2 regions of the Dethiothermospora halolimnae genome follow, and region 1 is predicted to be linked to the other one. Evidence: a T-box and tRNA genes for the amino acid it is inferred to sense, from the RefSeq annotation. Region 1 holds a T-box; the other holds one or more tRNA genes.
What was found. The T-box of region 1 lies ahead of leuS (leucine--tRNA ligase). A T-box ahead of a tRNA ligase gene usually reads a tRNA of that ligase, here a tRNA-Leu.
Positions count from the first base shown of each region.

Region 2: it encodes a tRNA-Leu, which carries the amino acid that the T-box ahead of leuS (leucine--tRNA ligase) is inferred to sense. The anticodon was not compared.

Region 1 covers NZ_JBAKFX010000029.1:8,693-12,636, forward strand. Annotated here, with positions in the region: gene leuS (leucine--tRNA ligase) at 1-2,081, opposite strand, end outside; T-box leader at 2,420-2,585, opposite strand; gene asnS (asparagine--tRNA ligase) at 2,635-3,944, opposite strand, start outside.
Region 2 covers NZ_JBAKFX010000007.1:14,346-18,289, forward strand. Annotated here, with positions in the region: gene V6137_RS04485 (YaaR family protein) at 3-437, shown strand; gene V6137_RS04490 (hypothetical protein) at 449-571, shown strand; gene V6137_RS04495 (metal-dependent hydrolase) at 861-1,448, shown strand; tRNA gene V6137_RS04500 (tRNA-Leu) at 1,624-1,708, shown strand; gene tig (trigger factor) at 1,991-3,277, shown strand; gene clpP (ATP-dependent Clp endopeptidase proteolytic subunit ClpP) at 3,301-3,885, shown strand; gene clpX (ATP-dependent Clp protease ATP-binding subunit ClpX) at 3,906-3,944, shown strand, end outside.

The DNA.
Region 1 (3,944 bases):
TTATTTACCTTCTTATTGCTATTAAAGTCATTTATTAATGACATTAATGCTGCAATAGCTGTATTAAACTTAAGACTTTCATAGTCCTCTGTTACCTTTTTAATAGTCTTGTGCATATTTGATTCTAATTCCTTAGAGTAGTTATCTCCATCTTCTAATATATCTTGTAGTCTCCATACCCTATCTAAAAATCTTCTACAGCCTTTAACTCCATTGTTTGACCATGGTACACTCTTTTCAAAGTCCCCTATAAACATTTCATATACCCTTAATGTATCTGCACCAAATTCCTCTATTATTTCATCAGGGTTAACAACATTTCCTCTTGATTTAGACATCTTTTCATTATTCTCACCTAGTATCATACCGTGGGATGTTCTCTTTTGATATGGCTCTGGAACATTTACTACCCCTATATCATATAAGAACTTATGCCAAAATCTTGAGTACAATAAGTGAAGAGTTGTATGTTCCATACCACCATTATACCAATCTATTGGTAACCAATACTTAAGAGCCTCTTCTGAAGCTAATGCTTCACTATTATTAGGATCAGTATATCTTAAGAAATACCATGATGAACCTGCCCATTGGGGCATGGTATCAGTTTCCCTTTCTCCATGTCCACCACATTTAGGACAAGTAGTCTCTACCCAATCTCTAATATTAGCCAGTGGAGATTCTCCAGTTTCGCTAGGTTCATATTTTTCTACTTCTGGTAATGTTATTGGTAACTCTTCCTCTGGAACTGGAACCCAACCACATTTTTCACAATAAACTAGAGGAATTGGCTCTCCCCAATATCTTTGACGAGAAAATACCCAGTCTCTAAGCTTATAATTTATTTTTCTTTCTCCTAATTTCTTTTCTTCTAACCAATCACTAATTTTCTTCTTAGCATCTTCTACTTTTAAGCCATCTAGAAAATCTGAGTTAGTCATAACTCCCGTGCTTATATCTACAAATGCCTCTTTATCTACATCTCCGCCCTTTACAACTTCAACTATTGGTAGATTAAATTTCTTGGCAAACTCCCAGTCCCTAGTATCATGGGCGGGAACACTCATTATAGCTCCTGTACCATATGACATAAGTACATAGTCTGATACCCAAATAGGTATTTCCTTTCCTGTAACAGGGTTTACAGCCTTAAGTCCGTCTATTTCTACCCCTGTTTTATCTTTATTTAATTCAGTTCTTTCAAAGTCTGATTTCTTCCCAGCTTCTATTTTATAGTTTTCTATATCATCCATATTGTTAATATCAGAAGCATACTCTTTAATCATAGGATGTTCTGGGGATATAACCATGTAAGTTGCTCCAAATAATGTATCAGGACGTGTAGTAAATACCCTTAGCTTTTCACCCTTTCCTGCTATTTCAAAGTCAACCTCCATACCTTCAGAACGACCTACCCAGTTTTTCTGTTGTATTTTTACCCTATCTATATAATCAACTAGATCTAAGTCTTTAATTAGCTTTTCTGCATATTCAGTTATCTTTAGCATCCATTGATTTTTAACCTTTTGTACAACTTCTCCATTACAACGTTCACATACACCATTTACAACTTCTTCATTGGCAAGTCCCACCTTACAATCAGTACACCAGTTTATTGGTACCTCTTTTTTATATGCAAGACCCTTTTCAAATAATTTTAAGAATATCCATTGGGTCCACTTATAATACTCTGGGTCAGTTGTATTTATCTCCCTAGACCAATCAAAGGAAAATCCTAAAGATTTTAGCTGCTCTTTAAATTTAGCAACATTTTTCTCAGTTACTATCCTTGGATGTATCTGATTTTTTATAGCATAATTTTCAGTCGGTAATCCAAAGGCATCCCAACCTATTGGATATAATACATTATATCCCTCTAACCTTCTCTTACGAGAAACTACATCAAGGGCTGTATATGGTCTTGGATGTCCAACATGAAGTCCCTTTCCCGATGGATAGGGAAACTCTATTAATGAATAAAATTTCTCCTTATCTGAATCATTGCTGGCATAAAAAGTCCCCTTTTCATCCCAAATATCTTGCCATTTTTTTTCTATACTACTTGGATTATAATTTTCCATTATTCTACCTCCTTGTTTTTAAGCATTAGTTGGGGGATTACGAATCCCCCAACAACTAGTACTAAACCTGGGACAGAGGGACAGTCCCTCTGTCCCAGGTTTTATTTGCACTAAAAAAACCCTTCATCTCTAAAGTTTAGAGACGAAAGGTTTTAATACTATCGCGGTACCACTCTAATTAACAACAACTCTTTAAAATTCCTACTCACTTCTAAGTATTTACTCTTTTAATTAACCATTAACAATTAACAATTCCGAAACTGTTATACAGTAAATACTATTTATATATTCAAAATTAGTTAAACAATAAAATATCACTTTTGAATATATAAGTTGAGTTAGTTGTTCCCTTATATTATGATAACGGTATATACCGGTTAAAGCTACTTTATTTCACCTTAACAGCTCCGGGACGAGTTCAGTTATAAACCACTACTATCTTCCACCAATCGATAGCTCTCTGTAAGTGTTTAATAACCTACTACTTCCCTTCAAAGCATAACTATTGTTTTGTAGTAATATTAGCAGAAAAAAACTATTCTGTCAATAAAAATTAAAATTCTGCTGATTTAACTGTTCTTGGGAATGGAATTACGTCCCTTATGTTTTTCATACCAGTTAGGTACATAACCAGTCTTTCAAAACCTAGTCCAAACCCGGCATGTTTAGTTCCACCATATTTTCTTAATTCCATATACCACCATAGGTCTTTTGAATCTATACCTAGTTCTTTTACTCTCTGATCTAATATATCTATTCTCTCTTCTCTTTGACTACCTCCTATTATTTCTCCTACTCCAGGAACTAATAGGTCCATAGCCGCAACGGTTTTGTTATCATCATTTAATCTCATATAGAAAGCTTTTATGTCTTTAGGATAGTCTGTCACAAAAACAGGTTTTTTATAAACTTCTTCTGTTAAATATCTCTCATGTTCAGTTTGTAAGTCTTCTCCCCACTGAACTGGATATTCAAATTTCTTACCTGATTCTTTAAGTTTTTCTATCGCTTCTGTATAAGTTATATGACCAAAATCAGAGTTTATAATATTTTTTAATCTGTCTAGTAATCCTTTATCAACAAATTTATTAAAGAACTCCATTTCTTCAGGGGCATGGTCCATTACATATTCTATTACATATTTCATCATGTCCTCAGCAAGGTCCATATCATCCTTTAAGTCTGCAAAGGCTATCTCCGGTTCCATCATCCAGAATTCTGCTGCATGTCTAGCAGTGTTTGAGTTTTCAGCTCTAAATGTTGGTCCAAAATTATATACATTTCTAAATGCAAGGGCATATGCCTCGGCTTCTAGCTGACCACTAACAGTTAAGTTAGTTTCCTTTCCAAAGAAGTCCTTTGAAAAGTCTATCTTTCCTGCATCATCTGTTGGTAGATTATTTGGGTCTAATGTTGATACCCTAAACATCTCCCCTGCACCCTCTGCATCACTGGCAGTTACTATTGGAGTATTTACATATACAAAGTTTCTATCCTGGAAAAACTTATGGATTGCATATGATGCTATAGATCTAACCCTAAATACTGCTGAAAATGCATTACTTCTAGGTCTTAAATGGGCTATAGTCCTTAAATATTCAAAAGTATGTCTTTTCTTTTGAAGGGGATAGTCAGATTCTGAATCAGCATCAAGGGATACACTTTTAGCTTGTATTTCAAATGGTTGTTTGGCATTTGGAGTTTCCACCAACTTACCCTCTACTAATATTGCTGAACTTATTTTTATTTTTTTTAGTTCATCGAAGTTTTCTAGTGAATCATCAATAACTACTTGTAAGTTCTTAAAGAAACTACCGTCATTAACTTCTATAAATCCAAAGTTTTTTGAACCTCTAGCAGTTC
Region 2 (3,944 bases), on a different contig from region 1:
TTATGAAAATAAATAAAGTTAACAGATTAAATGTAAATAAAGTTAATAATAGAACTGCAGAAAAGCCCAGTATCTCTTTTGATGCATTAATGTCTCAAAAAAAGGATGATAAAACCCTAGAGAAACTAAACAACCTTCTAAAGGATGTAAGAAAGGAAGGGAAGTTACTTGCAGATAAAAGAACTATAGATAATTTACTGAGATATAAAAAGAAAGTAAAGGAATTTATGAATGAAGCTGTTGATTATGGTTTAAAACTTGATAGGAGAGGTGGATTTAGACCTGGACGAAGATCTAGAGTTTTAAGCATCGTATCGAAAGTGGATGAAAAGTTATTGGAAGTTACAGATGCTATTGTTGATGAAGAAAAGAAGGGGCTTAATATATTAAAGTTAGTAGGCGAGATAGAGGGATTGATGGTTAATATTTACGCTTAAATTAAAGAAGAATGGGTAAAGAAGAAAGAAGAAATATAAAAATAAAGAATAGATGGGGAGATTTTACTCCCGATGGTCGTAAAATTTTAATTTATGTTGTTGGGGGATTCGTAATCCCCCAACCAATAACGTAGGGACTGAATATATTCAGTCCCCCGCCGTATGAAGAGGCGGGAAATTAATTGATAGTGAACAATTATGTAGGGACAAGGCATGCCTTGTCCCTTGGATTCAGTATAAACTTTGCTATGAAAAGTAAAGGCGGGTCACCAACTCCACAGTATTTGAATTAAGTAATAAAAAAGAATTTGGTATAAAAAATTAAATAAAAAACAGAATTAACACTATAATTGTCGTATATTATGGGGTATAATAGTACTATAAGTTGACAAGTAGGTTTAGGACATCAGGAGGATATATAAAATGCAAGGGAAAACCCATATGATAATAGGTGCGGCAGCATCAGTTACAACTGCATTAAAATACCCCATAGAAAGTGGAATAATACTTATTACAGCTTCTGTTATAGGAGCTTTGTTGCCGGATTTAGACCACCCTAATAGTAAGATAAATCAAAGCATATTATTTTTTAATAATAAAAAATTTATGATGTATTTGTTTTTTACAGTGGGGCTAGGATTAATAGTATATGATTTAAGAGTAGATAATAATATTTATAGTCTTTTAGGAGTGTCCCTTATTATAACCTCTTTATCTGGGCATAGAAGTTTTACCCATAGTATTGTGGGTATAGGATTATTTTCCACAGTAGCATATTTGTTTTCTGAAAAATACGGTATACCAGAAATTTGGATCGGTTTTACATTAGGTTATATAAGTCATTTGGTTGCAGATTTTTTTACTGTAGCAGGAATACAGTTGTTTTTTCCCGTAGAAAAAAGAGTTAAATTCCCAATAAACATAAAAACCGGTAGTATGGCGGAAAATGTTTTATTATTAATGTTAACAGTTTATATAGGATATGTTATGTTTAAATTTCCCATTATATAGGTATGTCCATATCCCCTTTAGTTTTTGATAAATTTGTAGTTGTTTAATAGGCGAAATATTATCGTCTATATAATTGTAAAGTAAACATATTTTACCTAAATAAAATATTTGACATATTAAGAAAATGGTTATATAATATATCTTGTCGTTAGATAAACTTCATAAATGAATATGTGCAGGTGTGGCGGAATTGGCAGACGCGCTAGACTTAGGATCTAGTATCTTATGATGTGGGGGTTCGACTCCCTTCACCTGTACCAATTCAAAAACCAATGGTAAAACCATTGGTTTTTTTCCTATGTCTCTATAAATATGTATATATAATTTAATATAGGAAAAAATTAGGTAATACCACCTATCAATATTACATATTATTGATATATTGGATATCGAAAATATTTATGATATAATTAATTGACTAGTTAATGTGTAATACTGATTATTATGACAAAAATGGACGAGATTGCGGTTTAATCTATTAAAAAAGTGACTTGTATCGAGTCCATACATAAATTAATAAAGTAATAAGGAGGAACGTTATAATGAATTCAACAATTACAAAAAAAGAAGGAAATACAGTTACATTAAAACTTGAAGTAGACACTAAGAAATTTGAAAAAGCAGTTCAAAAATCATACATTAAAAACAGAGGCAGATTTAACATTCCAGGTTTTAGAAAGGGAAAAGTACCTAGAAAGATTATTGAGTTAAATTATGGTGAAGGAGTATTTTATGAAGATGCAATAAACATGGTATTCCCAGAGGCCTATGAGGCGGCAATAGAAGAGCATAATTTAGAGCCTGTTGATAGACCAGAAATAGATATAGAAGAATTAGAAAAGGGAAAACCAGTAGTATTTATAGCCGAAGTAACAGTAAAGCCTGAGGTGGAACTTGGAGAATACAAAGGTATAGAAGTAGAAAAAGTAGAGTATAATGTAACAGAGGAAGATATTGAAAAAGAAATTAAAAATATTCAAGAAAGAAATGCCAGAATAATAGAGGTAGAAGATAGAGCAGCAAAAGAAGGAGACATTTTAACAATAGACTATAAGGGATCTATAGATGGTGAGCAGTTTGAAGGTGGAACTGCGGAAAATCAAAATCTTGAGATAGGTTCAGGTAGATTTATTCCAGGATTTGAAGACCAATTAATAGGCAAAAATAAAGATGAAGAAGTTGAAGTCAAAGTTACATTCCCAGAAGATTACCAAGCTGAAGATTTAGCTGGTAAAGAGGCCACTTTTGAAGTGAAAATTCATGAAATAAAAGAAAAAGAGCTTCCAGAATTAGATGATGAATTTGCTAAGGATGTAAGTGAATTTGATACATTAGATGAATTAAAAAATGATACAAAGCAAAAACTAGAAGAGCAGTCTGAGAATAAAGAAAAGGCTGAAAATGAAAATAATGTTGTAGAAAAAGTAGTAGAAAATGCAGAAATAGATGTTCCAGAGGCAATGGTAGAAAGACAAATAGATAATGAAGTAAACGACTTTAGCTATAGACTTCAATTCCAAGGTCTAAATATAGATAAGTACTTTGAATTAACAAATACTACTATGGAAGATTTAAGGGAACAAATGAAGGAAAATGCAGAGAAAGTTGTTAAAACAGATTTAGTACTAGAAACAATAGGGAAAAAAGAAGGAATAGAAGCTACAGATGAAGAAGTAGAAGAAGAGCTGGAAAAAATGGCTAAACAATATAATCAAGAAGTGGAAAAAATTAAAAAGAATATCAAAGATGGGGATTTAGATTATATCAAGATGGGTATAATTAAGAGAAAGACGGCTGAGTTTTTGGTAGAAAATGCTAAAATGTCTTAATATTATTTAGGGAGGCGCGTAATATGGCTTTAGTACCAATGGTTGTTGAACAAACCAATAGAGGAGAAAGATCATATGATATTTATTCTAGACTTTTAAAGGAAAGAATTATATTTTTAGGAGATCAAGTTAATGATGCTACTGCAAGTTTAGTAGTTGCGCAACTTTTATTTTTAGAAGCTGAGGATCCAGATAAAGATATACAACTTTATATAAATAGTCCAGGGGGATCTATAACTGCAGGAATGGCAATATATGATACAATGCAATATATAAAGCCAGATGTATCTACTATATGCATAGGTATGGCTGCAAGTATGGGAGCATTTTTACTTACTGCAGGAGCAAAGGGTAAAAGATATGCATTACCAAATGCTGAAGTTATGATACATCAGCCTTTAGGTGGAACCCAAGGGCAAGCAGAAGATATAAGGATACATGCTGAACGTATTGTGAAAATGAGAAAGAAAATGAATGAAATTTTAAGTGACAAAACTGGTCAACCATATGAAAAAGTAGAGAAAGATACCGATAGAGATAACTTCATGTCAGCTGAGGAAGCTAAAGAATATGGTATAATAGATGAAGTTATAACTTCTAGGAAATAATCTTTAAGAGAGGTGTCATAATGTCAAGATTTGATGAGAAGCAGCTAAAATGCTCTTTT